DNA from 3 places in the Solibacillus sp. FSL K6-4121 genome. Region 2 is predicted to be linked to each of the others. Evidence: riboswitches for the same ligand, from Rfam matches in the RefSeq annotation. Region 2 holds a riboswitch; each other region holds the start of a gene.

Region 1 (10,049 bases), on a different contig from region 2:
ATTACACCACCAGAACCTACCCGAATCTTATTTGTTTTAGCAAGAATATAGCTGACGAGCACTTCTGGAGAGGAACTCGCCACTTCATGTGAATGATGATGTTCAGAAACCCAAAATCGTTTATACCCAAGCTGTTCTGCAAGCTGGGCAAGCTCTACTGTTCGTTGAAGGGTTAGCGCATTTGAAGCGTCTTCTATAACAGGAGCCTGATCTAAAATAGATAGGTGATAACCCATTCTTCTCTCTCCTTAAATATCAAATGTAAGCTCTGGCGTTAACCGTTTTAAAAATTGTTTTGTCCGATCATGTTTCGGTGTATTAAAAATGATGTGTGGCTCTGCTTCTTCTAAAACGACCCCACCATCCATAAACACAATGCGATTTGATACTTCACGAGCAAAATTCATTTCATGCGTCACGATAATCATCGTAATACCGGATTTTGAAATTTTTCGAATCACATCTAAAACTTCACCGACCAACTCTGGATCTAAAGCGGATGTCGGCTCATCGAATAATATAACTTCAGGATTTAACGCCAATGCTCTCGCAATACCGACACGCTGTTGTTGTCCCCCTGATAATTCGCTTGGATAAGCATCGGCTTTATGTTCAAGACCTACTTTTTTTAATAATTCCAGTGCGATTTCTTTTGCTTCTTTCACAGGTTTCTTTTGAACAACAAGCAAGCCTTCCGTTATATTTTGCAAAACCGTTTTATGCTGAAATAAGTTGTAGCTCTGGAAAACCATCGCTGTCTTTTTTCGCAATGCAATAATGTCCTTTTTCGATGCAGTTTTTACATTGAGCGATAAATTATCAATGACGATTGTTCCTTCATTTGCTTTTTCTAAAAAGTTGATACAGCGAAGTAACGTTGTTTTTCCTGAGCCACTTGGACCTAGAATTGAAATAATATCCCCTTTGTTTACTTCAAGGTCAATCCCTTTTAAAACGTCCATTTTGCCAAAGCTTTTATGAATATTTTCTAGCTTGATCATTTGGTGGCTCCTCCTTAGTTATTTAATAAGCTGCTTCAAATAACGGTTTTCTTTAATTGGTAACCCTAAGTTCTCGCGTAAAGTAGAAGCAGGATAGTCTTCACGGTAATAACCTTTTTCTTGAAGAATGGGTACAACTTTTTCCACAAAATCTTCCAATGTATGTGGTGCAACCGTTGTAATAATAAAGCCGTCTGCTGCATCTGCATCAATCCAGCGAATGATCTCATCTGCAATATGCTCAGGTGTACCAATGAAATTCGAGCGCGGTGTAGCCTCACGAAGTGCGACTTCACGCAATGTTAATTTTTCTTCTTTTGCGTATTGCTTAATGCGATCCGTAAATGCCTGGAAACTGTTTCGTCCTAGGTCACCAAGTTCAGGGAACGGGGCATCAATATCATATTGACTGAAGTCGTGATGATCAAAATAGCGACCTAAATAGGCAAGTGCTTTTTCATCGGATACAAGCTCGGCAACTTCCCAATAACGCTTTTCCGCCTCTATGGCTGTATCGCCAATAATAGGGGAGATCCCTGGGAACAGTTTCAGCTCAGAATGACGTCCCACATTTAAAGAAGCTTCTAATAGTTTTTGTTTGAATTGCTGACTTTCTTCAAGTGATTTTGGCGCTGAAAATACTGCATCGGCATCACGTGCTGCAAGCTCAATTCCTGCAGGAGATGAACCGGCCTGGAAAATAACAGGTTGACCTTGAATCGAACGTTGAATATTTAATGGTCCACGAACGTTGAAGTATTTCCCTTTATAATCAAGCACATGAAGTTTATCTTTATCGAAAAACAAATCCTTCTCAATATCTGCAATAAAAGCATCATCTTCCCAAGAATCCCAGAGCCCTTTTACAACATCCAAATATTCTTTGGCAATCTCATAGCGCTCAGGATGAGATGGATGATCTTCAATTTTTTTATTGAAATTTAATGCCGTACTTTCAAGTGGGGTAGTAACGACATTCCAGCCAGCACGACCGTTACTAATTAAATCAAGTGATGCAAGCTGTCGGGCTACATTGAAAGGTTCACTATAAGACGTTGAAATTGTTCCAACTAAACCAACATGATTTGTAACTGCAGCAAGTGCCGATAAAATAGTTACCGGTTCAAAACGATTTAAGAAATGTGGAATGGATTTATCATTTATGAATAGCCCATCTGCAATAAAGACAACATCAAACTTTCCTTTTTCTGCAATTTGAGCTTGTTGAGTATAAAATTGTAGGTCAACACTTTGCTTTGGATTTACTTCAGGATGCCGCCAGCTTGAAATATGGCCTCCTACACCATGTATCATTGCACCGAAATGTACTTGTTTCTTCACCATGACGCCATCTCCTTTAATTCCTATTGAATTACTTGTAATTGATGAATGAATCGTAACATTATTCAGACAATTAATGCAAGGGGGTACTGATAGAAAAATCCTATCAGTAAATAGGAACATACAGAGGTATGGAGGAATTTTTAGGCCAATAAAAAAACACCATTTAAGAAATGATGTTTAAATGTTAAAGTTTCTGAATTTCTGTTTGGCTTTTACGGTAAAGTGAAACAATTTCTCGGGCATAAGGTAAAAAGTGGTTTCCTTCTTTTGATAAGCTTAAACTACGTCCAGAACGAATAAACAATTTCACATTTAGACTTTCTTCAAGTGATTTGATACGTGCTGAAATAGTAGGTTGTGAAAGAAACAATACATTCGCCGCTTTATGGACACTTTTGTACTCCACTACGTATATAAAAGACTCAATATGATCAATATTCAAATTTAACCGCCCCTTTTTATAAAGTCTATAAGAATAGTAGGTTTATTGGCAAGGGTATAATTGAGTATTCCGAACTTTATGCTGGGATCAGCTATACTTTCTAATATAAGCTTCATAGTTGCTAAAAACTCTCTGGAACTTTCTAATATCAGTGGTAGAACTTCTAAAATGTGCTCCGAACCTTCTAATATCGCTCAATTACTTCGAATAAAATAAACAGGTAAAATTTTCTTCACCATTAAAGTTTAACGAAACTTATTCCTCTCTCAGCACGTAAATACTACCAATTGTTTCATAAAAAGGGGGGTGAGGTCTTGAAACGTAAATTTATGTTCGCATCACTAGGTGCGCTGCTTCTATTTATTCTTTATACGCTAGCTCAACTGGTTTTTGGTATCGTTCAAACTTTTTTATACCGGCCTCAATTTGCGCCGGATGATTTCGTATTACAATCTGAAGTCGCATTCGGTTTCATTGTACAGAGGTCACCGCTCATGATAATCGGAATTTATATACTACTAACACTTCTATTATTTGCTCTACTGATGCTGAAAAAAGAAAGGCGTGAACAGAATTGATCGAAGTTACCGGGAAATTTACGCACGCAAAAATATATACAAATACACCGCAGGAAACAGCGATCGAGCAAATTAACGAGCTCGTCAATCAATCGTTTATGGAAGGAACGAAAGTACGTATTATGCCTGATTACCATGCAGGTAAAGGTTGTGTGATCGGTACAACGATACAATTGAAGAAACATGTCGTACCGAATTTGGTCGGGGTAGATGTTGGATGTGGTGTACTTGTTTCTGAAATTGGTTCAGGAGCAGTGGACTTTAACAAGCTCGATGCAACAATTAGACGTTTCGTCCCAAGTGGCAATGAAATTCATGATGATACGCCAGAAAGTCACGAGCTTTTTGCAAACGAAAACTTTATTGCACGCGGCTTACAAAATGACTATACGAAGCGATCTCTTGGTACATTAGGCGGGGGCAATCACTTTATTGAGCTGGCAAAAGATGATGAAGGTATCTATTATTTACTAATTCACACAGGTTCTCGTTATGTCGGGGCAAAAGTAGCAAACTGGCATCAAAAGCGTGCATTTGAATCATTGCAGCGTGAAGATTTAACAGAAAAAATTAAAGCTTTAAAAGAAGCGGGACAAGAAAAAGAAATTCAAACAATGATAGAAGCGTATAAGAAGGAAAACCCCTTCGTCCCAAAAGATTTAGCTTATTTGGTTGGGGATCAATTCGATGATTACATTGCCGACATGAAATTAGCACAGCGTTTTGCAAACGAAAACCGTATTCAAATTGCAAAAACGATTGCTAATCATATGAAGTGGGAGTTTGCAGAGCAGTTTGATTCTGTACACAATTATATAGATACCGATGCAATGATTTTGCGTAAAGGGGCTGTGCGTGCTGCAAAGGATGAAAAGCTCGTCATCCCAATGAATATGCGAGATGGTTCGTTAATTTGTATCGGTAAAGGCAATGCGGACTGGAATGAATCCGCCCCACATGGAGCAGGTCGTATTTATTCAAGAACAGCGGCGATGAAAAATCTATCAATGGATGATTTCAAGGAAACGATGAAAGGTATTTGGACAACCTCTGTCAGTGAGGAAACATTGGATGAAGCACCAATGGCATACAAGCCAATGCAGGAAATCGTGGAGCAAATCGGTGAAACCGTATCAATTCAAAAGCATGTGACCCCCGTTTATAATTTCAAGGCGAGCGACAAGTGGAAGAAGTAAGAGAAAAGGTATGCATAAAAATGTGCATATCTTTTTATTTCTCCCGTTTATGAACACTTTTAGTCATGTATGAAAAATACATGTTTTAATCAGCTGTTGTTTCGTTGAGTTTCCTTATTTGAAGCGCCAAAATGAAAGAATAGGGAGATGAAACGATGATAACGACAACGAAGGAATTACAAGAACGAATTGAATTTCTCACTTTATATAAACAAGAAACGAAGCAATCGGATGACTGGCTAAAGTTACGTATAGAGGAAGCAAAGCATCCGGCGTTTATTTTAACGACCGAGGAACTTACTTATGGTGCACGAGTTGCATGGCGCAACAGCAATAAATGTATCGGGCGGCTTTTTTGGAATAGCTTAACTGTTTTTGATCAGCGTGAATTGCTAAAGGAAGACGAAATATACGAAGCACTTGTGAACCATATTGAATTTGCCACAAACAACGGCAAAATTCGGCCAGCCATTACTTTATTTGACCCGAACCGTGTACGGATTTGGAATCATCAGCTCATTCGCTATGCAGGGTATGAAACAGAGGAAGGGATTATTGGGGATTCCACGTCTGTAGAATTCACGAAAATTTGCGAAGGTCTTGGGTGGCAAGGTACACGGACAAATTATGATGTATTGCCGCTTGTCGTTCAAGTAGATAACCGTGAGCCGATTTACTATGATTTGCCTAAAGAGATCGTGCTTGAAGTGCCAATTACGCATCCCAACTATGATCTTTCAACGCTAAACATGCAATGGTATGCAGTCCCAATCATCTCAAGCATGCGTTTTAACATTGCAGGAGAAGACTACCAAGCTGCACCGTTCAATGGCTGGTATATGGGGACAGAAATCGGTGCTCGCAATTTGGCCGATACGTACCGATATGATTTCCTGCCAAAAATTGCTGAGGCAATGGGGTTGGATACATCACTAAATGCTACTCTTTGGAAAGACCGTGCACTCGTGGAATTAAATGTCGCGGTACTTCATTCTTATAAAAATGCCGGAGTGAGTATAGTTGATCACCATACAGCAGCACAGCAGTTTCAACTTTTCAGCCAGCAAGAAAAAACAAACGGCCGTGATGTAACAGGAAACTGGGTATGGCTTATCCCACCATTATCACCGGCAACAACGGACATTTATCATGAGCCGATTGCTAATACAATCAAAAAGCCAAATTACTTTTATCAATTGCAACCATATTAACGGGGAGGCACTACAAAAAGGGTTATGTTCAAAATTAAATTAACTCTGAACACAACCCTTTTATCTTTTATTTAAGATGATTTGAATTAATTCATCACGATCGATTAAATAAACATCATTAATATCTGCAAGTTTTTCGGCCTGTCGGGTAAAATGGCTGTTCGTTACAACCCATGCTTCTGTTGCCTCATACATTTTCACTGCACCGATAATCTCCTGGACAGCCTTTACGCCGACCGTACTGGAATAGCGTTTTGCCTGCACAGCAATGATGTCTTTCCCATCCTTCAAAATGAGATCCGCCCCGTAATCACCACTCGTTGCGGTATAGCGTACTTTAAATCCGCGGCGTTTAAATAGTTCACCTAAAAACTTTTCAAAGTCTTCACCGCTCATTTGGTCGACTTCCCGAATACCGGACTTCCGTAACTTTCTTATTTTTCGTGTTTTCAGCCAAATTATAAAACCAATATAGAGTACAAAATAAGTGATAATTCCTATACCCATACCTTCTAAAGTTTTCGTTACATTAAATCCAACTGCAGCAGCTAATGCAATGAAAAATAACGGTATAATCGGCAGCCGTTTTTTATTTCGTTTTCGTTTTTTACGCAATAGTTCAGTACTCCTTTTATTTACTCACTTTTATTATAGCATAAAAGGGTACGTATGTTTGGTTAGACTGTTTGATTCTTTGCGCTTATAAATGAAGCAAAGAATAACAAAACTGAAATTAAAATAAATAACAGTAGCGGCATGAACCAACTATTCGTCAAATCATGTACATAACCGAATAGAACAGGTCCGACTGCTGCAACTAAATAGCCGATAGATTGAGCAAAGCCGGAGAGCTCCGCTGCATCGTATGCAGTTTCTGTACGCAGTGAAAACAGCATTAATACCAAACCGAATGAAGCACCGCCTGCAAAACCTAAAAAGATCATCCATAAAATCGCGAGGCTTGTCCATTCCATCAAAACACCCGTAAAGCCAATTAAATAGCAAATTGTAAAGAAAATGACGATCGGACGCTGTGAAATGAGCTTCCCTGCAATAATTGGAATAACAAACGTCATCGGAATTTGCGCAAATTGCATAACAGACACCATCCAACCAGCCGCGGTAGCATCCAAACCTTGGCTTATAAAAATTTCCGGCAGCCATGCAGAGGAGCAGTAGAATAAAAATGATTGGAAGCCCATTGCGCCTGCAACAGCCCAGGCGAGCGGTGATTTCCACATTTGGGTTTTCATTTTCTGTGATGCCGACATATGCAGGTCCCCTTTAGGTGTTCGCAAAATCGGTATCCATATAGCTAATGTCAGAAAACCTAAAACAATCGAAAAGCCTAAAGCTATTTGCCAGCCTACATTTGTGGCAATCGGAAAACTAAACCCGGCAGCAAGTCCGGAAGAAATATTCATCGATACGGAATACACCCCTGTTAACAAGCCGATATGCAGCGGGAATTTCCATTTGAAGTAGCTCGGAATAAGAACATTTCCAAAAGCGATGGCAATCCCTATAAGAATTGTTCCTCCAATCAGTAGTGCTGTTTCACCTACTGAACGTAGTAATATTCCGGTACAAAGTAAAATAACTGAATAAAATAAAGTCCATTCCATTCCCCATTTACGTGCAATGCGCGGTGCAAATGGTGAAACAATAGCAAACGCGACTAATGGAATAGTTGTTAAAAATCCTGCAAGCACGTTTGAAATGCCGAGGCCATCCCGGATAAAGGAAATAATAGGACCTACTACAGTAATCGGTGTACGTAATGTAGTAGCGAATAGGAATACAGCAACCATAAAAAAGAGAAGTGGTTTATTCGATAGTATTTTTTTGCTATTTTGGTTTATTTTTTGTTCATTCATCAATGAGGCTCCTTTTCCTGCAATAACGCCAATTAAATAGTAAGAATAATCTTAAAAAACTGAAAAATAGCAACGCATTGCTATCAAAAAAATATTATGTTAGACTAATAATCATTATTTCAATTAAATATATTACCTCATGTAAATGTATGGGGTAGAGGTCGCAATCATTATGATTAGTATAGCGGAGATTGAGAAGAATCTGTGAAGCTTTATGAAAGGAATGATTGCCGAAGTGTTATTTTTCTTCTTAAATATAACGCTGGGGCTGTCTCCGATAAGGAACAGAACTGTCACATGTGTAAGCATGTGTTGAGCTATCTTTCAAGTTTGATGAGGTGTAATTATAACCATCACAAAAACTTGTGGTGGTTTTATTTTTACACCTCGCCAAACAAAACAAAAAGGGAGTTTTATAATCGTGAGTGAAATTAAAATAGATCAGCTCGGTAATAAAAACGAGTTAAAAAGAGGATTAAAAAGCCGCCATGTTACGATGATCTCGTTAGGCGGAACGATTGGTACAGGACTATTTTTAGCATCAGGTGGCGCCATTGCACAGGCAGGTCCTGGTGGGGCATTGCTCGCATATGCATTAATCGGGGTTATGGTGTATTTCCTAATGACGTCATTAGGGGAAATGGCTGCTTATATGCCGACATCGGGTTCGTTTAGTACGTATGCAACGAAATTTGTAGACCCGGCATTAGGATTTGCACTTGGTTGGAACTATTGGTACAACTGGGCAATTACGATTGCAGCGGAAATTGCTGCTGTGTCATTAATTATGAAATACTGGTTCCCGGACAGTTCATCGATTGTATGGACAATTTTATTTATCGTAGTCGTTTTATCATTTAACTTAGCATCTGTAAAAGCTTTTGGTGAAGCAGAATACTGGTTTGCGATGATCAAAGTCGCAACAGTAATTGTATTTATTATTGTCAGCTTTTTAATGATTTTCGGTATTTTAGGCGGGAACGACCCGGTCGGCTTCACGAATTTCTTTGCAGGAGATGCACCGTTTAATGGCGGTTTCCTAGCTCTATTCGGTATTTTCCTTGCAGCGGGATTCTCATTCCAAGGTACGGAAATGCTAGGGGTAACGGCAGGGGAAACAGATGATCCAGCCAAAAACATACCAAAAGCTGTACGTTCAGTATTCTGGCGTATTTTACTGTTTTACATTTTCGCAATTGGCGCAATTGGATTACTTATTCCGTATACAGATGCACGCCTTTTATCAGAAGATATTGCAACAAGTCCATTTACATTAGTATTTGAAAACTTAGGTGTCGCATTTGCAGCATCTGTTATGAATGCGATTATTTTAACAGCAATGCTTTCTGCAGGGAACTCAGGTCTTTATGCAGCAAGTCGTATGCTTTATCAATTAGCAGTAGACGGAAAAGCACCGAAACTGTTTATGAAAGTAACGACGCGCGGTATTCCAATGTATGCCCTTTTAGCTACATTAGCAGTAGGTTCATTAGCATTTTTAGCTTCTTTCTTTGGCGATGGTGTCGTATATATTTGGTTACTAAACGCTTCAGGTATGTCCGGCTTTATCGCATGGCTCGGCATTGCAATCAGTCATTACCGCTTCCGTCGTGCATATGTCGCACAAGGGAAGTCATTGAGCGATTTACCGTATGTATCGAAATTCTTCCCATTCGGTCCGTTATTTGCGTTTGCCCTCTGTATGATTGTCGTACTTGGTCAAAACTATATGGCCTTTATGGGCGGGACAATTGACTGGTACGGAGTAGTCGTTTCATATATCGGTTTACCGTTATTTGCTTCATTATGGATGTTCTATAAAGTAAAACATAAAACAAAAATCGTTCCTTTAATGGACTGCGATCTATCAAATAAATAATAATTAAAACGTAATGTGAGCATCAGCTTTCATTGCGTTTTTTTGTGGAGTGAAACTGAAGTGGATATTAAGTCATGCAAAGTGGCTAATATCTAAAGCCAAGTGTCTAAAATGTCATTAGGGTGGCGAATATATGTATTTAAATCGTAAATGAAGTGGCGAAAAAAATGCTCTCGATTATAAAATGCCCTTTAGCCTTCCTTTTATACTTTAAAAGGAAGGAATGGTATTATAGAAGAAATGAAAAATCTCTATACTTATAAGGAAGTGTTAGGAATGCCTATCTCAACAGGTTTATATAAGAAAATGCATCAATGGTTAATGGGCGAAGAGGGAAAAACTGTAGCGTTTCGCCCGTTTTTAACAAATGGAAACCCCTACAAATCACGAATTTTCCTAGTCAGCACAAATGCCGTACCTTTTTTTAAAGTAGAGGATAGAAGTGAACAGATTTTTGCAGAGTCATTATTAAATAGAGAACTGTTAAAAGATCTTTATTTGAGTGAAATAAAGGGAGCCCC
Region 2 (10,049 bases):
CCAAATTATAACATTATATGTAAAAATATGCTAAACACATAAAAAAAAGCTGCGTATCAATTGATACGCAGCTTAGGATTTTCAAGATTATAGTTTTGTAACGTTCTCTGCTTGCGGTCCGCGGTTGCCATCTACAACGTCGAATTCCACTTGTTGACCTTCGTCTAATGTTTTGAAACCGTCACCTTGAATAGCAGAGAAATGCACGAATACATCATTTTCCCCTTCTACTTCAATAAAGCCAAAACCTTTTTCTGAATTAAACCATTTTACTGTACCTTGTTTCATATTGTATACCTCCGAAAATAAAAGTTAACAATTTAAATGTCCCAAAAAATAAAAAAACACACATTACAAGAGCACCGATCAACTAACTCGATTACTGTTTGTAATATGTGAATCCATTGTATTCGGTCAAACATTTCAATTGTTAAATACAGTATATATTCGGCGTTATTTCCTGTCAATTAGAATTATTTAAATTATAAAAATTTTGATTTAAGTAGAAATTACCTCAGGAGTTAATATTATAATACCGTGATAAATTTGATTATCTTCATCACATGCTTCACAGAACTCACATTCTTCTTCAGACCAAAATGCATAAAAACGGTCATTTTTGTATGCTTCAAACTCATATTTTTCGCGGAATTGTGCAAGTAACTGATTAAATGCTATTAGGAATTGTTGTTCTGTCTCAAATTTTTCAACAGATACAATATGTTCTTCCCACCCGTCAAATTGCCACCAAGGCTCATAATCTGCTTTCATATATATAATTTGATACATAAACATTTTCCTTTCTTTATAAGACCATTCTATACAGAGAACATGAATATGTCTAATAATCGATATTTTCATATGATACTGCAATTGATACGACAAGTAATAGTATAAATTTATTAAAATGGGATGATTGAATTTTTAAAGAACCTCACACAATATTCCTTAGCAGCTTTTATCGTTTTCAAACATTTTACTTTGTTATTTGAACAAAAACTTGATACGATTAGAAAAAGACTTTCATTTTTTTATTTGTGAAAGAATTAAAGTCTGAAACTTTTTATCGTTTCAAACGTATCAATAGTATCGAGTAAAGGAGGTACGAAAATGCTTGGTCCTATAAATTTTCTTACAAGACACTTAATAAACTTTTTAGTCTTCTCAACTGCTCTAACGCTTACTTTTGTAAATTTATCGGGTATAGCGACGATGCTTGCACTACCTCTTGGAGTAGGTGCCTATCTCATTAGCAATAAGGTGACATTGGGCATTCAGAAAACTACTCAAAGTAAAAAGCTGGGGCTGTCAAAATCCGAATACAATTTAATTGAAGCACAAATTAAACAGGCCCGTGCACATATTCAGGCATTGAATCAGCAGTATATCCGTGTACGTTCTGTACGCTCATTTAAACAAATAAATGAAATGTCTAAATTATCAAAACGCATAATCAATATTGTTCAGACAAATCCCCAAAAGTTTTATGCAGTAGAAGATTTCTTCTATGCACACTTACCTTCAGCTGTTGAGCTGTCGGATAAATATACATTATTAACAAAGGAGCAGGTTCCTGGTACGGATGTACATTTAGCTCTGGAAGATACGCGAAAAACATTAAAGGAGCTTCAAATAACGATGGAATCCGATTTGAAGAGTGCTCTATCTTCAGATATCGAAAACTTAAAAATCGAACTTGACTTTGCTAAAATGTCGAATGAAAAACGTAAAGATCGATTAAAAATCGGCGGTGAGTAACAAATGAATATGACGAATAATCCATTTGATGCCTTTACAACAAGTGAGAATACAGACTTACAAGTAAGTAAAGAACAATTTGCGGTGAACGTTGCGAACAATGCAGCCTCACCGCTTTTCGCATCATTATCAAATCAAATGAAACAAAGGGTATTACAACTAGCGCAAAATTTGGAACCAAAACAATATGAAGATGTTCTTGCATTTGGTCTGCCCGCACAGGAAGCATTAAAGAAATTTACTTCCCAAATGTTACAATACATCCAGCGAAAAGATGTCCGAAAAGTGGGTGAAGTATTATCGGATTTAATGCAGCATTTAGAAATGATAGATCCGGATGCTTTGATCGAGCAGGAAAAAGGTTTTTTTGCAAAGTTATTTAACCGTTCCAAGCAGTCTATTCAGGAAATTATGACTCATTATAATAAATTAAGTAAAAGAATAGACCGATTAAGTATTCAATTAGAATATAATCAAAGTGCCCTACTGAATGATTACCAGTTTTTAAATAAATTATATGCAATGAATGAGGAATACTTTCAAGAAATCAATATTTATATTGCGACTCTTGAAGTAAAAAAACAGCATATGAGGGATGTTGTATTGCCTGCCCTTCAACAAGAGGTAGTAGAAGGTCAAAACCCTTTTAAACAACACGAATTGAAAGATTTGGAAATGCAAATTGAATGGATTGACCGCCGTATGTATGATTTAGAGCTTTCGCGGGAAGTTTCCATCCAATATGCTCCACAAATCCGTATGATCCAACAAACAAATCAACTGTTAATCGAAAAGATTCAAAGCTCTATTATGACGACTATTCCTCTATGGCAGTCCCAAATAGCCATGTTATTGAATATGAACAACCAGCGTCGCGCTATGCAATCACAGGAACGTCTGATGAATGCATCAGAGCAATTAATGCGCAAAAACGGTAAGATGCTCGAAGCTTCCAGTAAGGCAGCAAAACGTCCTGCACTATCACATAACGATGTTGACCGCTTTAAACAAACTCAGCTTCAACTATTGCATGATATCGAAGACACGTTGCGTATGCACGTGAAAACAGATGAAAAGCGCCATGAGATCGAACATATTATTTTAGAGCAAAAATAAAAAACGGGTACGTAAAAGACATCATAGCCTTTTACGTACCCATTATTTTTAAGCAAAATACTCTTTGTAGAATCCGCCAACTTCACCTGTGTTATCAATAACAAAGATGAATTCTTCCGTCTCATTCTTCACTTCATATTCCTTGCCTACTGTTAATACATTTGATACTAAATACTTTGATGCATCCGTATGTACACATTTTACTGTACGAATCGTAGGTGCATCTTTCCATTTTAAATGTAGCATGCTGTTCCCTCACTTTTAACAAATATCTATACTCTTCTATTTTATATGATTTTACCGCTATAGGAAAGCCTCGATCGTATAAAAAACGGTAAGCGCCAATAATTGATAGAAACAATAGTACATGTTAAACTCACATTCAGAGGTGGAATTTATGGCATTTGGTAGTGTTCCAATGTGGTTTTTTGCAATAGCAATTGCATTTGCCGTTGTCTTTATACTTATTAGTGAATGGAATTCAAGAAAGTAAAGCTAGGCAAAAGAAAAACAAGGGTGTGTTCCGGATTAAGTTATCCGGAAACCTCCTTGTTTTTTGCTAATAAGCTATTTTTATAGATGAATAACTATTTTTAACGCAACGTACGCTTTAAAAATTCCTTCGTCCGTTCATGACTTGGATTTACAAGTATTGCTTCCGGTGACCCTTCTTCTACAATGACCCCTTTATCCATAAAGACGATGCGGTCTGATACTTCTTTTGCAAATTCCATTTCATGCGTTACAATCAGCATTGTATTTCCTTGATCAGCGAGATGACGCATTACTTTCAATACTTCCCCTACCATCTCCGGATCGAGTGCAGAAGTCGGTTCATCAAATAACATTACATCCGGATCCATCGCTAAAGCACGTGCTATAGCAACACGTTGTTTTTGGCCACCAGATAAATGCTTTGGCTTTGCGTTCTTATAGGCACTCATACCAACAAGCTCCAGGTACTTCATCGCATTTTGCTGGGCCTCTTCTTTTGAACGCTTCAACACCTTTATTTGCCCAACTACACAGTTATTAAGTACGTCTAAGTTATTGAATAAATTAAACTGCTGAAAGACCATTCCTAAATGTGTGCGGTACTTTTCAATATGATGGCCATCATTTAATATATTTTCTCCGTTATATATGATTTCTCCGGCTGTAGGCGTTTCGAGCAAGTTAATGCATCGTAACAATGTCGATTTCCCAGAACCAGAAGATCCGATTAATGTGACAACTTCCCCTTTATTCACCTGGAAGTTAACATCTTTTAATACTTCATGGTCACCGAATTTTTTATTTAAATGGTTAATGTCAATTACAACTGTCATATTTTATTTACCATCCTTTTCTAGCTTATTGCCTGTAATGAGCTCCACTTTATAGGAAGCAGGTCCATCCATCTTCTTCTCAAACAGTAATAAGAACCTTGTTACGGTAAATGTCATAATGAAGTACAATACCGTTGCAATAAAGAATGCTTCGATATATTTATAGTTGCTTCCGGCTATTGAGTTCGCAGTGAAAAATAGTTCCACGACGGAAATAACACTTAATACGGAAGAATCTTTTATATTCATAACGAACTGGTTGCCTGTAGCAGGTAATATATTGCGCGCTACTTGTGGAATGACAATATGTAACATCGTTTGAAGATGATTCATGCCAATCGCCTGAGCTGCCTCAAATTGCCCTTTATCGATTGATACAATACCACCTCGTACATATTCAGCCATATATGCCCCTGTGTTTAAAGTTATAACAACAGAAGCTGCTAAAAAACGGTCAATATCAATCCCTAAGTAAACGAGACCATAAAACACAACCATCGCCTGTACCATCATTGGGGTCCCTCTGAAAATCTCAACATATGAAGTTAAAATAAAGTTAAATACTTTCAAAATAATCGTTTTTATATTTCTTTTACGTTGTGGAATCGTATGCATAATACCGATAAAAAATCCGATAAGTGTTCCACAAATTGTTCCGATAATCGCTAATAGAAGTGCAGTCCAAGCTCCACGTACGAATAAATCCCAGTTATTCGTAAACAAGTTCCATGATGATTCCAAAAATGCCATAGTCTTGTCCTCCAATTCTTTCTTATTAATACTCTATATGTATTGGGTAATGATAATAGAAAAAGGTTGTCTCCCGTTTGCCGGCAAGACAACCTTCATAAAAAATAATTGCTGCACATTTACTGTGCTGCTGGTTGATTTGCAATTGCGTCTTCCATTAATTGTTGACGCTCTTCTTCCGAAATTTCAGCCAATACTTTGTTAATTTGTTCACGTAAATCAGATCCCTTTTTCAACCCTACTGCTACAGCTGTTGACGCTTCATCTGCTTCGAAGTTTGGTTCTGGAACGATATACTTTATGTTGTTTAATGCCATCTCAGCAGAAATCCCTTCCGGACGTTCAGAAACGTAGCCATCGATTGCACCTGATTGTAATTGGACACGCATTGCACCAAAGTCAGTTGCTGCAACCTGCTTATTTACACCTTCGATTTGATCGATTACGTCATAGTGTGTCGTCGATTGCTGACCTGTAATTTTTGCACCTGAAAAATCAGCTAATGCTGTTGCATTCGCATATGGACCATCTTCTTTTACTACGATTACATAATCACTTGTATAATAGTTTTCTGTGAAATCTATTGCTTCCATACGATCAGGCATTGGCGACATACCTGCAATTACTAAATCAATTGCTCCAGATTGTAGAGAAGGAATTAAACCATCCCAGTCCGTTTTTACAATTTTCAATTCCATATCCAAGCCTTCAGCAATCTTTTTTGCGATTTCTACATCATAGCCTGCTGCATATTCTTTCGAACCATCAATCGGTACGCCACCGTTTGAATCGCCTTTTTGCGACCAGTTAAACGGTGCATAACCAGCTTCCATACCAACCTTTAATACTTTCTTGTCAGAACCAGTTGATTTTTCATCATCTGTACCACATGCTGCAAGTACAAATATTGTCATCATTGCGGTAATGACCATTAATAATTTCTTTTTCAAGTTAACTCTCCCCTTAATAAATGTATTTCAGGCTTTTAGAAATGAAAAAAAACGACCAAAAAGGATATCCTTAGGTCGTTTACATTCACGATTAGCCCAAATCCTCTACAGTTCCCAATATGAGATAGCACACCTCAATCATCCGGGAAGAAGATTGAGACAGTCCTGCAATTATTTATTACAGACCCAGCGCTGTTAAATCGAGCTATAACAACACTTCGGCGATATTTCCTTCTTTTATACTTCACTGTCAGCTCAATGACTCCATACAAAACTATTAAATACCGCACCTCTACCTCACTAAGCTGTGAGGTTTTGTTATTAAATTAATAGTTTAAGTTTAACATTATTCTAACTTTTCCGTCAACACTCATTTTTCTGAAATTTAAAGGAAAAAAGCTAATTCGCAATATACATTACGAATTAGCTTTCAATGTTTTAATTATGAATTTAATAATAAATCTTCTGGGTTTTCGATCATTTCTTTAACTGTTTTTAAGAAGCCAACAGAATCTTTACCATCGATAATACGGTGGTCGTAAGATAATGCTACATACATCATTGGGCGAATTTGAACTTCACCGTTAACAGCTACTGGACGGTTAACGATAGAGTGCATACCTAAAATACCAGCTTGAGTACCATTCATGATTGGTGTAGACATTAATGAACCGAATACACCACCGTTAGTGATAGTGAATGATCCACCAGCCATGTCGTTTAAGCCTAATTTTTTGTCGCGTGCTTTACCAGCTAATTCAGCGATGTTTTTCTCGATTTCAGCAAAGTTCTTAGCGTTAGCATCACGAACTACTGGTACTACTAAACCTTCTTCAGTTGATACAGCGATACCGATATCGAAGAAGTTGTTTAAGTGAATTTCGTCACCGTTAATTTGAGCATTAACGTATGGATATTTTTTAAGTGCTGCAACTACTGCTTTTGTGAAGAATGACATGAAACCTAATTTAATGTCGTTTGCTTTCACGAATTGTTCTTGTTTACGTTTACGTAATGCCATGATGTTAGTCATGTCGATTTCGTTGAACGTAGTTAACATTGCAGTTGATTGTTTAACTTCTAATAAACGTTTTGCAATTGTTTGACGACGACGGCTCATTTTTTCAACAGTTACACGATCAGTGTCCCCTGCTGGAGTGAAGATCATTGGACCATTACCAGCTGGAGCTGCTGTTGCTTGTGCAGGTGCTGCAGGCGCTGTGCCATGAGCTGCTACATCTTGAACACGTACACGACCTTGAGGATCTACTGGAGAGATCGCTGCTAAGTCAATGCCTTTTTCACGAGCTAATTTACGAGCTGCTGGTGAAGCAATTACTCGCTCACCTGAAGTTTCTTCAACTGATACTGGAGCTGCTGCTGCTTTAGGAGCTTCTTCTTTTGCAGGTGCAGCAGGAGCTGGTGCTTCCTCTTTTGCTGCAGGTGCTGGAGCTGCGCCTTCGCCAGCTTCAACTACTGCGATTACTTGTCCTACTAATACAGTATCGCCTTCTTCAGCTAAAATTTGAGTTAATACGCCTGCTTCTTCAGAGATGATTTCAGCGTTTACTTTATCTGTTTCTAATTCTACGATGAATTCGCCTTTTTCTACGCGATCTCCAACTTTTTTAACCCACTGGGCAATTGTGCCTTCAGTAATTGATTCTGCTAATTCAGGGACTTTAATTTCAGCCACGTTCATATCCTCCTTTTATTACGCTATACAGTTATTGTATAGCAAGCTACCCCTACCTTGTATAGAAGTAGCTCGGTATCAATCAATCGATTATATTATTTTTCAAGTGCTTCGTTAACTAATTTCGCTTGAGCTGCTTTATGTGAATCGCCATCACCTTCAGAAGTTGAGCTCATTGCAGGACGACCTACATAGCGAACTTTTTTGCCTTCAGCAATTTCATATAAAGTTTCAAGAACATAAGTCCATGTACCTTGGTTTTTTGGTTCTTCCTGTACCCAAACAATTTCTTTCACATTTGGGAAACGAGCGATAATATCTTTCACTTGTTGTGCTGGGAATGGGTAAACTTGTTCAACACGAACGATGTGTAAGTGGTCAAAACCTTCACCATCTTTTACACGCTCTGCTAAATCAATCATTACTTTACCTGTACCAAGTACTACTTTTTCTACAGCTTCAGCATTTTTACCTAAACCTGGCTGTTCAATTACTTCCTGGAAACGACCAGTTGCAAGTTGTTCAGCAGTCGCTGCAGCTAATGGGTGACGTAATAATGATTTTGGAGAAACCACTACTAATGGACGTACACCTTCAGTACCTAATAATGCAGCTTGACGACGTAATAAGTGGTAGTAGTTACCTGCGTTAGAGCAGTTTGCTACGAACCAGTTATTTTCAGCTGATAATTGTAGGAAACGTTCCATACGGCTAGATGAGTGCTCTGGACCTTGACCTTCATAACCATGTGGTAATAAAAGTACGAAACCAGATTTTTGACCCCATTTAGAACGAGCACTTGAGATGAAGTTATCAAACATTACTTGTGCCATGTTTGCAAAGTCACCGAATTGTGCTTCCCATACAGATAGTACGTTTTCGTTTTCTAAATTATAACCATATTCAAACCCTACAACACCCGCTTCTGTAAGTGGTGAGTTGTAAACTGTGAATGAAGCATTTGCACCTTCAACATGGTGTAATGGTGTAAATTCAGCACCGTTGTTTTTGTCATGTAATACTAAGTGACGTTGAGAGAAAGTACCACGTTGTGCATCTTGACCAGTAAAACGAACCGGTGTGCCGTCTTGTGTAATTGTTGCATATGCTAATGTCTCAGCATGACCCCAGTCAATTTTACCTTCAGTAAATGCATCACGACGTTTTGCTAAAATTTTACCTAATTTGTTTTGTGGTTCGAAACCGTCACCAAATACAAGTAGGTCTTCATTCACTTTAGCTAAACGCTCTGCATCGACTTTCGTGTCAATTTCAGGGAATTCAACTTTTAACTCTTCAGGCATTTCAATAGATGTATGTTCGTCTTTTTCTGCCATTGCCTTAACATGGTCATAAGCAGCTTGCATTTCTGCATAAATGCTTGTATCCAATGCCTTAACTTCATCTGCAGATAAAATACCTGCTTCAGCTAGCTGTGCACCATATAATGCTCGGATTGGCTCATGTTTTGCTACTAATTTATATGTTTCAGGGTTTGTTACTGTCGGATCATCTGTTTCATTATGACCGTAGCGACGGTAACCAATCAAGTCGATTACGATATCTTTTTTAAACTTAGCACGGTATGCCGCTACAAAACGACCTACAGCTGCTACTGTTTCAGGGCTATCTGCATTCACATGGATTACAGGAATATCATAGCCTTTTGCTGGATCTGATGAGTAGTTTGATGAACGAGAATCATGTAATTCAGTTGTGAAACCGATCATGTTGTTCGCGATAATCTGTACAGTACCACCAGTTTTAAAGCCAGCTGTTTGAGAGAAGTTAAAGCCTTCAGTTACAATCCCTTGACCTGCAAATGCTGCATCACCGTGAAGAATAATACCCATTGCAGAAGATGGATCATGCTTAGCAACGCCCGGTTTAGAAGTATCATCTTGTGCAGCGCGCACAGAACCGATTACAAGCGGGTTTCCTACTTCTAAATGAGAAGGGTTGTATGCTAATTTCACATTCAAGCCAGAATCATGTGTGTAAGATGCACCCATGTGATACTTAACGTCACCAGTCCAGCCTTTAGTAATTTGTAAGCGGCCATCTTCCGGTAAGAAAAGTTCATTTGAAACGTGTGCGAAATCTGAGAACATCATATCGTATGGTTTTTTCAGAACGTGAGTCAGTACGTTTAAACGACCACGGTGAGCCATACCGATGCGTACATTTTTAACACCATTTGATTCAGAAGCCTTAATGATTTCATCTAATAAAATGATTTGTGTGTCTAAACCTTCTCCAGAGAAGCGTTTTTGACCAACGAATGTTTTATGGATGAATTTTTCAAAGTTTTCAATACGTGTTAAACGTTCCAACACGGCTTTCTTTTCTTCTGGAGTTAAAGAGGCTTTAAATGCTCCTCCTTCAATTTGTGCTTCGATCCAAGCACGCTCTTCCGCGTTTTGTAAATGTGCAACTTCTACCCCTACTTTA
Region 3 (10,049 bases), 800 kb from region 2:
TACAAATGTAAAAAAGGTGAAGAATCGATTCTAGGTATCCTGCCTTTCTTCCATGTCTATGGTATGACGACAGTACTCATTTTATCAGTAATGCAGCAAGGCAAGATGGTATTATTGCCGAAGTTTGATGCTGAACAGGCTTTAAAAACAATTGATAAGCAAAAGCCAACGCTATTCCCGGGTGCACCAACGATGTATATTGGTTTATTGAATCATCCCGATTTAGCAAAGTATGATTTGTCGTCCATAAAAGCTTGTTTAAGTGGTTCGGCACCACTGCCATTAGAAGTGCAAGAGAAATTTGAAGCATTGACTGGTGGACGCTTAGTAGAAGGATATGGTTTAACTGAAACATCTCCGGTTACGCATGCCAATCCAATTTGGGAGAATCGTATAAATGGTTCTATCGGTTTACCGTGGCCAAATACTGATTCTGTCATTTTACGTTCTGGTGAAGCAGAAATTTTACCGGTAGGAGAAATTGGTGAGATTGCCGTTAAAGGACCTCAAGTAATGAAAGGCTATTGGAATCGCCCAGAAGAAACTGCGATGACATTTTCTGATGGTTGGTTCTTAACAGGTGATTTAGGCTATATGGATGATAAAGGTTATTTCTATGTTGTAGATCGTAAAAAAGATATGATTATTGCTGGTGGTTTCAATATTTATCCACGTGAAGTAGAAGAAGTCCTTTATGAGCATGAAGCTATTCAGGAATGTGTTGTAGCAGGTATTCCTGACCCGTATCGCGGGGAAACAGTTAAAGCTTATATTGTCTTAAAAGAAGGTAAGTCAGTTACAGATAAAGAGCTAAATGAATTTTGCCGTAAAAATTTAGCAGCCTATAAAGTACCTCGTTTTTACGAATTCCGTACTGAACTGCCTAAAACAGCTGTAGGCAAAATTTTACGCCGTACACTTATTGATGAAGAAAAACAGAAAATGACACAGCAAGAAGCAAAATAATTAATTGTAGAGCAAACTGTTGACAGAATGTAGAACAAATTATAATATGAAAACATGAATGAATGGTCATTCATGTTTTCATATTTTTTTGGTGGTGATCAGCTTGAAACGAAACAAACCCAAATACATGCAAATAGTAGATGCTGCAGTCATAGCAATCGCAGAAAACGGCTATCATCAAGCCCAAGTTTCAAAAATTGCAAAACAGGCTGGAGTAGCTGATGGTACAATCTATTTATACTTTAAGAATAAAGAAGATATTTTAATTTCTGTATTTCAGGAAAAAATGGGTATATTCGTAGACAATTTACAGGCTATAATAAAAAGTGGAGATACTGCTTCTGATAAGTTATGTAAGATGATTGAGAATCATTTACACGTTTTATCAAGCAATCGACATCTGGCAACTGTAACTCAACTTGAGTTAAGGCAATCGAATAAAGAAATTAGACTGAAAATTAATGCTATTCTAAAAGAATACTTGATTTTACTAGATCAAATTTTAATTGAAGGTATGCTTAACGGTGAATTTAATCAAGCAATGGATGTTCGTATTGCAAGACAAATGGTATTTGGGACAATCGATGAAATTACAACGACATGGGTAATGAATGAAAATCGTTACAACTTATTGGAACAAGCTCCAAAAATACAGCAATTATTGTTAAATGCATTAAAAGCATAAAGGGGATGTAGAGAAATGGAGTTTCTAAGTTGGAAAGTAGAAGAAGGGGTAGCTATTGCTACTATTTCAAGACCACCAGCCAATGCACTTTCACAAGGCTTAATCCAAGATGTTAATGCACTATTAGATGCTGTTGAAAATGATGAAACTGTACGCGTAATTGTCATCCATGGTGAGGGACGATTCTTCTCTGCCGGCGCTGATATTAAAGAATTTACAAATGTACAGACAGGTGAAGAGTTTACGGGATTGGCAAAAAAAGGTCAGGACGTCTTTGAACGTGTTGAAACTTTCAGTAAACCTGTAATTGCCGCCATTCACGGTGCAGCATTAGGTGGAGGTTTAGAACTTGCGATGGGATGCCATATGCGTTTCGTAACTGAATCTGCAAAACTTGGACTTCCTGAATTATCGCTTGGCCTAATTCCTGGCTTTGCAGGAACACAGCGTTTACCTCGCTATGTAGGGGTTGCGAAAGCTGCTGAAATGATGTTCACGAGCGATCCGATTTCTGGAAAGGAAGCTGTAGAATGGGGATTAGCAAATCGTGCTTTCTCTGATGAAGAGCTTCTGACAGAAACTTTAAAAATTGCAAAGAAAATTGCAAAGAAATCACCAATTGCATTAAAGGCAGCTATTCAAATGCTTAATTATTCAAAACCATCGTCCTACTATGATGGTGTAAATGCAGAAGCGAACAGCTTTGGGGATGTATTCGTTTCAGAAGATGCAAAAGAAGGTATCCATGCATTTATTGAAAAACGTGAACCAGTATTTACAGGAAAGTAAACAAATGTATCCGCCCCGTTTTTACGGGATTAAATTAAAAGCTTTTAGGAGGTCTAGATTATGAATATTTTCGTATTAGTAAAACGTACTTTTGACACAGAAGAAAAAATCGTCGTATCAGGCGGTAAAATTCAAGAAGATGGTGCTGAGTTCATCATCAACCCATATGATGAGTATGCAATTGAAGAAGCAATTCAAAAGCGTGACGCATTAGGCGGTAAAGTAACAGTTGTGACAATCGGTGGCGAAGATGCAGAAAAGCAATTACGTACAGCTTTAGCAATGGGTGCTGACGAAGCGGTATTAATTAATACAGAAGATGATTTAGATGAGCTTGACCAGTATTCTTCAGCTTATATTCTATCGGAATATTTAAAAGATAAAGAAGCAGATTTAATTTTAGCTGGTAACGTTGCAATTGATGGTGGTTCAGGGCAAGTAGGTCCTCGTCTTGCAGATTTACTTGGAATTAATTACGTAACAACTGTTACAAACTTAGAAATTGATGGGACAAATGTTAAAATTGTCCGAGATATTGAAGGTGACTCTGAAGTATTAGAAACATCTTTACCATTATTAGTAACAGCTCAACAAGGGTTAAATGAGCCACGTTACCCATCTTTACCAGGCATTATGAAAGCGAAGAAAAAGCCGCTTGAAGAGTTGGAGTTAGATGATTTAGATATCGATGAAGACGATGTTGAAGTAAAAGTAGAAACAGTTGAAATTTACTTGCCGCCACAAAAAGCAGCTGGTCGTGTATTAGAAGGGGATCTTTCAGCGCAGGTAAAAGAATTAGTAAACTTACTTCATAGTGAAGCAAAAGTAATCTAATAGAATATCAACTTGAGAAACGAAAATTTTTACGAAGATGGTAATGGAGGGATATTTTATGACAAAGAAAGTTTTAGTGTTAGGTGAGGTTCGAGAAGGGAGCTTACGTAACGTTACATTTGAAGCAATCGCAGCAGGTTCACAAATCGCTGACGGTGGAGAAGTAGTAGGATTATTAGTAGGGGATTCAGTAACGGATTTAGCTCAAGAGCTAGTTGCCTATGGTGCAAGCCGCGTAATTACAGTTGAGCATCCACACTTAAAAAATTATACATCAGACGGCTACAGCCAAGCTATTTTAGCGGTTGTTGAACAAGAAAGCCCAGAAGCAATTGTCTTCGGTCATACATCTTTAGGTAAAGACTTATCACCAAAAATTGCCTCTCGCTTACAATCCGGTTTAATTTCGGATGTAACAGATATTGAAGGGTCTGGCGATGATACAGTATTCATCCGTCCAATCTATTCTGGTAAAGCATTTGAGAAAGTAAAAATTAAAGACGGCGTAATCTTTGCGACAATCCGTCCGAACAACATCGCACCTTTAGAGAAAGATGGTTCTCGTTCTGGTGAAATATCTTCGGTATCCGTTGATATTACAAATTTACGTACAATCATTAAGGAAGTTGTGCGTAAATCAACTGAAGGTGTTGACCTTTCAGAAGCAAAAGTAGTAGTAGCTGGTGGCCGTGGGGTAAAATCTGAAGAAGGATTCGAGCCATTAAAAGAGCTTGCTAATTTACTAGGAGGTGCAGTAGGTGCCTCTCGTGGTGCATGTGACGCGGAATATTGTGATTACTCATTACAAATCGGTCAAACTGGTAAAGTTGTAACACCGGACCTTTATATTGCAGCTGGTATTTCCGGTGCTATCCAACATATGGCTGGTATGTCGAATTCAAAAGTAATCGTTGCCATTAACAAAGATCCGGAAGCAAACATTTTCAAAGTAGCGGACTATGGTATTGTAGGCGATTTATTTGAAGTAGTACCAATGTTAATCGAAGAGTTTAAAGCGCTTAAAGTAAACGCATAATGTATAAGCTTCCCTCTTTTTGAGGGGAGCTTTTTATGTGAAAAATCCGAAAAACTACGTAGAAATGTCATACATTTATATTCCCAAGCATTTTACTACTTTTTAAATGGCAAAACATGCTATACTACAACCAGATGTTATTTAAGGAGGCTATTTTATTATGGCAATTGTACACGGTACAGATCAAACTTTCCCACAGGAAATTTCAAACGGCACAGTTTTAGTAGACTTTTGGGCAGCATGGTGCGGACCATGTAAAATGATTGCTCCAGTTCTTGAAGAATTAGATGCAGAAATCGGTAACGAAGTAAAAATCGTAAAAGTTGACGTAGATAACAACCAAGGCACTGCTGCTGATTATCAAATCATGTCAATCCCATCATTATTATTATTTGTTGATGGTGAATTAAAAGCAAAAACTGCTGGCTTCATGCCAAAAGAAGCTTTAATCGACTTTATTAACGACAACAAATAATTAAATTGCAAAGCCGTATGCCTAATAAGGTGTACGGCTTTTTTCTTATGGGACTATCAGTTAAAATAAAGTGAATGACATATCCAATAGGTGAGAATATGAATGCAAATATTAAAGCAAAGCTAGAAATATTACCGAATGAATCCGGCTGCTATATTATGAAAGACCGTCAAGGGACGATTATATATGTCGGCAAGGCAAAAGTGTTAAAAAACCGAGTGCGTTCGTATTTTACGGGAAGTCATGATGGTAAAACAGCCAGATTAGTCAGTGAAATAGAGGACTTTGAATATATTGTAACTTCAAGTGATCTCGAAGCGCTTATACTCGAACTGAATTTGATCAAATTACATGATCCGAAATATAATGTAAAGCTAACAGATGATAAAACATACCCTTATATAAAAATAACGAATGAACGTTACCCTCGAATAATAACGACAAGGAAAGTAAAAAAGGATAAGGCAAAATATTTTGGACCTTATCCAAACGCGTATGCAGCCAATGAAACGCGGAAATTGCTTGATCGTTTATATCCACTTCGTAAATGTACACATCTGCCAAATCAAGTATGCCTGTATTATCATTTAGGGCAATGCTTAGCACCTTGTGTAAAAGAAATTGAAAAACAAGTATATGATGAAATGATTGGTGAAATTTCAAAGTTTTTAAACGGTGGTGTCGAAGAAATTCAGAAAGATCTTCAGCGAAAAATGCTCGATGCAGCCGAAAAGCTGGAATTTGAACGGGCGAAGGAATTCCGGGATTTAATTGCACATATCGAGCAGGTTATGCAAAAGCAAAAAATCGTATCGGATGATTTAAGCAATCGGGATGTATTTGGCTATGCAGTCGAAAAAGGGTGGATGTGTGTACAAGTATTTTTTGTGCGGCAAGGAAAATTAATTGAACGAGATGTATCGATTTTCCCTATATATAACGAGGCAGAAGAAGAATTTTTAACATTTGTCGGACGGTTTTACGAGCAACCACATCATTTACTGCCGAAAGAGATTTTTGTACCAAAGACGATTGATGGTACGATTTTGCAAAAGCTTTTAAACGTAAAGGTGCAGACACCAAAGCGCGGTACAAAAAAAGAGCTGGTCGATTTAGCTATGAAAAATGCCAATATTGCAATACACGGAAAATTCCAGTTAATTGAGCGTCAGGAAGAACGTACAGTAGGAGCTTGTGAAGCACTTGCCGAAGCTATGCAAATTCCATTACCACTTCGTATCGAAGCATTTGATAATAGTCATATGCATGGTGCTGATCCTGTTTCTGCAATGGTTGTGTTTGTAGACGGGAAGCCTGCAAAAAAGGAATACCGGAAATATAAAACACGAGAAGCCGCAAAACATGATGACTATGGGGCGATGCAAGAAGTCATTCGGCGCCGTTATACACGGGTATTACGAGAAAGCTTGCCATTACCGGACTTAATCCTAATCGATGGAGGAAAAGGACAAATGGAGGTTGCAAGAGAAGTAATAGAAGATGAGCTAGGATTAATGATCCCAATAGCAGGTCTTGCAAAAGACGATAAGCATAACACATCCCAACTGTTATTTGGCGCTCCACCAGAAGTTGTACCTTTAAAACGGACAAGTGATGGTTTTTACTTATTGCAACGTATACAAGATGAGGTACACCGATTTGCCATTACATTTCTGCGTCAGCAACATCAGACGAATGCAATTACATCCGTACTTGATGGCATTCCGGGTATAGGACCGAAACGTAAACAGCAACTTATGAAGCATTTTGGATCGGTAAAAAAAATTCGGGAAGCAACAGAGTTACAATTGCAAGAAGCTGGTGTTCCCGCCAAATTGGCAGAAGTAATTTATCGTCACTTTCACGAAGCATCATTGAATAAAGAATAATGTTGTGTTACTATAAAAGATAATTCAATAGTTAATAAACGATAGAGGTGCAGTATTTAAGAGTAAATTGCTCGAGGAAGAACAATTCCAGCGACAGCAATTGAAAGGGAATTCTGCCGAAGTGAAATACGTATTGTTCACGTATTTTGCTGGTTTTGCATTTAAGAAATGTAAGATTGTCAGAACTTTATGTTCTGGAGAGCTATCCTGAAAAACATATAAACCTTTATTTGTATTGACGGCGACTTTCCATGAACATATGGAAGGTCGCTTTTTTGATGGAAAAAAATAAGGGGTGGAAGACATTGCAGACAGTTGTAGTAAAGTTTGGTGGACCAATGTTGGCAACAACAGAAAAAATAGTACAGGTAGCAAAAAAGGTGATAAAAGAGCAAGGTCGTGGCATAAACTTAGTCGTTGTCGTTTCTTCGATGACGTCCATTCGTCAAAATTTACGGCAATTTGCCGCGGAAATTACTCATGAACCGTCGAAGCGTGAAATGGATGCATTAATCTCTACGGGAGCGCAGATAACAAGCGCCCTTCTTGCTTTAGCAATTCAGGAGCATGGGGGAAAAGCAGTGTCACTTGCCGGTTGGCAGGCAGGTATTCAAACAAATGAAAAATATGGAAATGCCCGAATTGATTCTATAGATAATAAGCGTTTTGAAAAACATTTTGATCTAGGAGAGATCGTTGTTGTCTCAGGATTCCAAGGAATAACAGACACACACAACATTTCGACTTTAGGGAAAGGCGGTTCTGAAACTTCCGCCGTTGCATTAGCCATTGCTTTAAATGCGGAACGTGTTGATATTTATTCAACGGTAGAAGGCATTTATACTGCAGATCCGCAGCTTGTGGAAGATGCTACGAAATTATCTGTAATTTCATATGATGAAATGTTGGAGTTTTCCAATTTAGGTACTAAAATTTTGCATCCTCGAGCAGTTGAGCTTGCAAAAAATTACAATATGCCAATCGTTGTACGCTCAGCTACCGAGGACGTAGAAGGTACATTAATAAAAGGGGATGTAGACATGGAAAAAAATTTACTTGTGCGCGGGGTGGCATATGAATCTGATATTATTCGTTTAACGATCGGATATGATTCATATGAAACAGCGTCATTAGCCGAAGTATTTAGTGTTTTAGCGGAAAATGATATTAATGTTGATATTATTGTGCAGGCAGTTATTGACGGGATTAAGCCTACAATTTCTTTTTCAATTTCAAAAGAAGAATTTGCTGATGCTTTACGTGTATTAGAGTCGAGTAAATTGTCACTTGGATTTAGTTTTGCAGATTTTGAAATCGGGTTGGCTAAAGTATCGATTATTGGATCAGCAATGGCTTCAAACCCTGGAGTCGCAGCACGTATGTTTGCGCGTCTGGGACGTGAACATATTCCGGTTAAAATGGTTAGCACATCTGAAATAAAAGTGTCTGTCGTCGTGCCACAAGAAGAAATGGTGCGCGCTGCCAATGCTTTGCATGAGGAATTTAATATAGCAATGAAGGAAGTTCCCGCTTCTTAAAGTGGGGAGCCATTACTAGTGCTAATCAAGAGTGATATAACTATTTTTCTATGTTAAAAAAACTAAAAACTGCTAGCTTTTAAAAAGCAGCAGTTTTTATTTGCGCTCAAATCTTCTCTTTTAAATCCCACTTTAAAATGAATTTGACGTAATTCTTCTTTTCAATTTTTTCTTCATAGCATTCTGTTAAATAGCCAAGTTGTTTTTGCTTTTGCTCAGCCAAAAAGCCTGCTTCTAAACGAAAACAGCGCTGCTCAATATTAATCGACATTTCCTCGGTCGTCATAAGTATGTAATGAAGTTCATCCTTTATTTCTTTCTCCAAAATTAACTGACCCCAGCCGGCCTCCCCGAAAAATGAAGGAAGCTCATCCATGGAAAATAGCGGAAATTTACGTGCTAGTTCTTTCCCTGCCCAATATAAAACATCTTCCTCATGCTTACCTAAAATCGATGGTAGAAGATGATCGCGAAGGATTTCATATCCAAAACTTGGAATCGTTTTCATTTTGTACCCCTCCATATTAAAAACCTCTTTCATAAATTTTCTTATAATTTTCATTCTTTCAGGAAGAAAATAGTTATAAGTAGAAAAAACTGGACTTAAAATAGCAAAAATCCGTCTTTAAAATGATTATAAAATATCCCTCGTTACCTTGACGCTAGTATCTGTTGAGAGTACAATGGACATGTCATAATATTGTACCATGATGAAATGCGCAGTCAATAACACAACGTTTACAAATTTGAGGCGTTGCACTTGTGTATTTCAAGTACTAAGGGGGGTAACAGTTTTGTCGAAAGATCGTGAATTTTTATGGCGCCGCTTACACTCGTTATTAGGTGTAGTTCCTGTCGGGTTGTTCTTGGTGTTCCACTTGTCTTTGAACTTCACTGCAGTTGGTGGTGAAGAGGTTTACAATAACGCAACAGGTATGATGGAATTAGTTCCGCACTCGTTATTGTTAGCAATGGAATGGATTATTATTTATATTCCATTAATGTTCCACGGATTCTATGGTGTGTTTATTGCATTTACATCTACACACAATACGGGCCGTTTCAGCACATTCCGTAACTGGATGTTTGCTTTACAACGTTTCACAGGAATCTTCCTTGTAATCTTCATTGCATGGCACATTTTCCAAACGCGTGTTCAAAAAGCATTTGGCGCTGAAGTTAACTTTGATATGATGGTAGAAATCGTAGATAACCCATTAATGTTGGCATTCTATATTGTTGGTATCGTATCAGCAGCATTCCACTTAGCGAACGGTCTATGGTCATTCTTAGTGAGCTGGGGTATTACACAGTCTAAAAAATCTCAACAGATTACAACTTATGTTACGTTATTATTCTTCGTAATTTTAGCAATCATAGGTGTTGCAGCTATCATTTCATTCGCTGTTTAGTTTAACTTGACCACTAATATACAGTTATTAAGACAGTTCAGATGAATTATGAGTAAAAGTAATTAGCAATTGATGAGGAGTGAGAAATAATCATGGCAAAGAGTAAAGTAATCGTCGTTGGTGGCGGTTTAGCAGGCTTAATGGCTACGATTAAAGCAGCTGAAGTTGGTACTGCAGTTGAATTATTCTCGTTAGTTCCAGTAAAACGTTCACACTCTGTATGTGCACAAGGCGGAATTAACGGAGCAGTAAATACAAAAGGTGAAGGGGATTCTCCATGGATCCACTTTGACGATACAGTTTACGGTGGAGACTTCTTAGCGAACCAACCACCAGTTAAGGGTATGTGTGATGCAGCCCCTGGAATTATCCACTTAATGGACCGTATGGGTGTAATGTTCAACCGTACGCCAGAAGGTTTACTT

What was found. Region 2 has a riboswitch for lysine ahead of MHH95_RS13075 (transporter substrate-binding domain-containing protein). Riboswitches for the same ligand answer to the same signal wherever they lie in the genome.
Region 1: another riboswitch for lysine. It lies ahead of MHH95_RS05685 (amino acid permease); the one in region 2 lies ahead of MHH95_RS13075 (transporter substrate-binding domain-containing protein).
Region 3: another riboswitch for lysine. It lies ahead of MHH95_RS17490 (aspartate kinase); the one in region 2 lies ahead of MHH95_RS13075 (transporter substrate-binding domain-containing protein).

What each region holds. Positions count from the first base shown of each region.
Region 1 is NZ_JBBOCS010000001.1:1,106,919-1,116,967, forward strand. Features, by position in the region: gene MHH95_RS05640 (LLM class flavin-dependent oxidoreductase) at 1-236, opposite strand, end outside; gene MHH95_RS05645 (amino acid ABC transporter ATP-binding protein) at 249-1,001, opposite strand; gene MHH95_RS05650 (LLM class flavin-dependent oxidoreductase) at 1,020-2,345, opposite strand; gene MHH95_RS05655 (LysR family transcriptional regulator) at 2,530-2,787, opposite strand; gene MHH95_RS05660 (hypothetical protein) at 3,102-3,365, shown strand; gene MHH95_RS05665 (RtcB family protein) at 3,362-4,561, shown strand; gene MHH95_RS05670 (nitric oxide synthase oxygenase) at 4,717-5,772, shown strand; gene MHH95_RS05675 (restriction endonuclease) at 5,833-6,387, opposite strand; gene MHH95_RS05680 (CynX/NimT family MFS transporter) at 6,450-7,649, opposite strand; lysine riboswitch at 7,797-7,977, shown strand; gene MHH95_RS05685 (amino acid permease) at 8,071-9,528, shown strand; gene MHH95_RS05690 (RNA 2'-phosphotransferase) at 9,769-10,049, shown strand, end outside.
Region 2 is NZ_JBBOCS010000002.1:735,515-745,563, forward strand. Features, by position in the region: gene MHH95_RS13040 (cold-shock protein) at 88-288, opposite strand; gene MHH95_RS13045 (DUF1033 family protein) at 499-789, opposite strand; gene MHH95_RS13050 (5-bromo-4-chloroindolyl phosphate hydrolysis family protein) at 1,111-1,758, shown strand; gene MHH95_RS13055 (toxic anion resistance protein) at 1,762-2,874, shown strand; gene MHH95_RS13060 (DUF6501 family protein) at 2,923-3,120, opposite strand; gene MHH95_RS13065 (amino acid ABC transporter ATP-binding protein) at 3,468-4,202, opposite strand; gene MHH95_RS13070 (amino acid ABC transporter permease) at 4,206-4,952, opposite strand; gene MHH95_RS13075 (transporter substrate-binding domain-containing protein) at 5,072-5,902, opposite strand; lysine riboswitch at 6,020-6,205, opposite strand; gene odhB (2-oxoglutarate dehydrogenase complex dihydrolipoyllysine-residue succinyltransferase) at 6,345-7,598, opposite strand; gene MHH95_RS13085 (2-oxoglutarate dehydrogenase E1 component) at 7,694-10,049, opposite strand, start outside.
Region 3 is NZ_JBBOCS010000002.1:1,533,138-1,543,186, reverse strand. Features, by position in the region: gene MHH95_RS17525 (long-chain-fatty-acid--CoA ligase) at 1-966, shown strand, start outside; gene MHH95_RS17520 (TetR/AcrR family transcriptional regulator) at 1,070-1,651, shown strand; gene MHH95_RS17515 (enoyl-CoA hydratase) at 1,667-2,440, shown strand; gene MHH95_RS17510 (electron transfer flavoprotein subunit beta/FixA family protein) at 2,501-3,274, shown strand; gene MHH95_RS17505 (electron transfer flavoprotein subunit alpha/FixB family protein) at 3,333-4,310, shown strand; gene trxA (thioredoxin) at 4,471-4,785, shown strand; gene uvrC (excinuclease ABC subunit UvrC) at 4,884-6,674, shown strand; lysine riboswitch at 6,709-6,887, shown strand; gene MHH95_RS17490 (aspartate kinase) at 6,980-8,212, shown strand; gene MHH95_RS17485 (YslB family protein) at 8,319-8,735, opposite strand; gene MHH95_RS17480 (succinate dehydrogenase cytochrome b558 subunit) at 9,007-9,624, shown strand; gene sdhA (succinate dehydrogenase flavoprotein subunit) at 9,717-10,049, shown strand, end outside.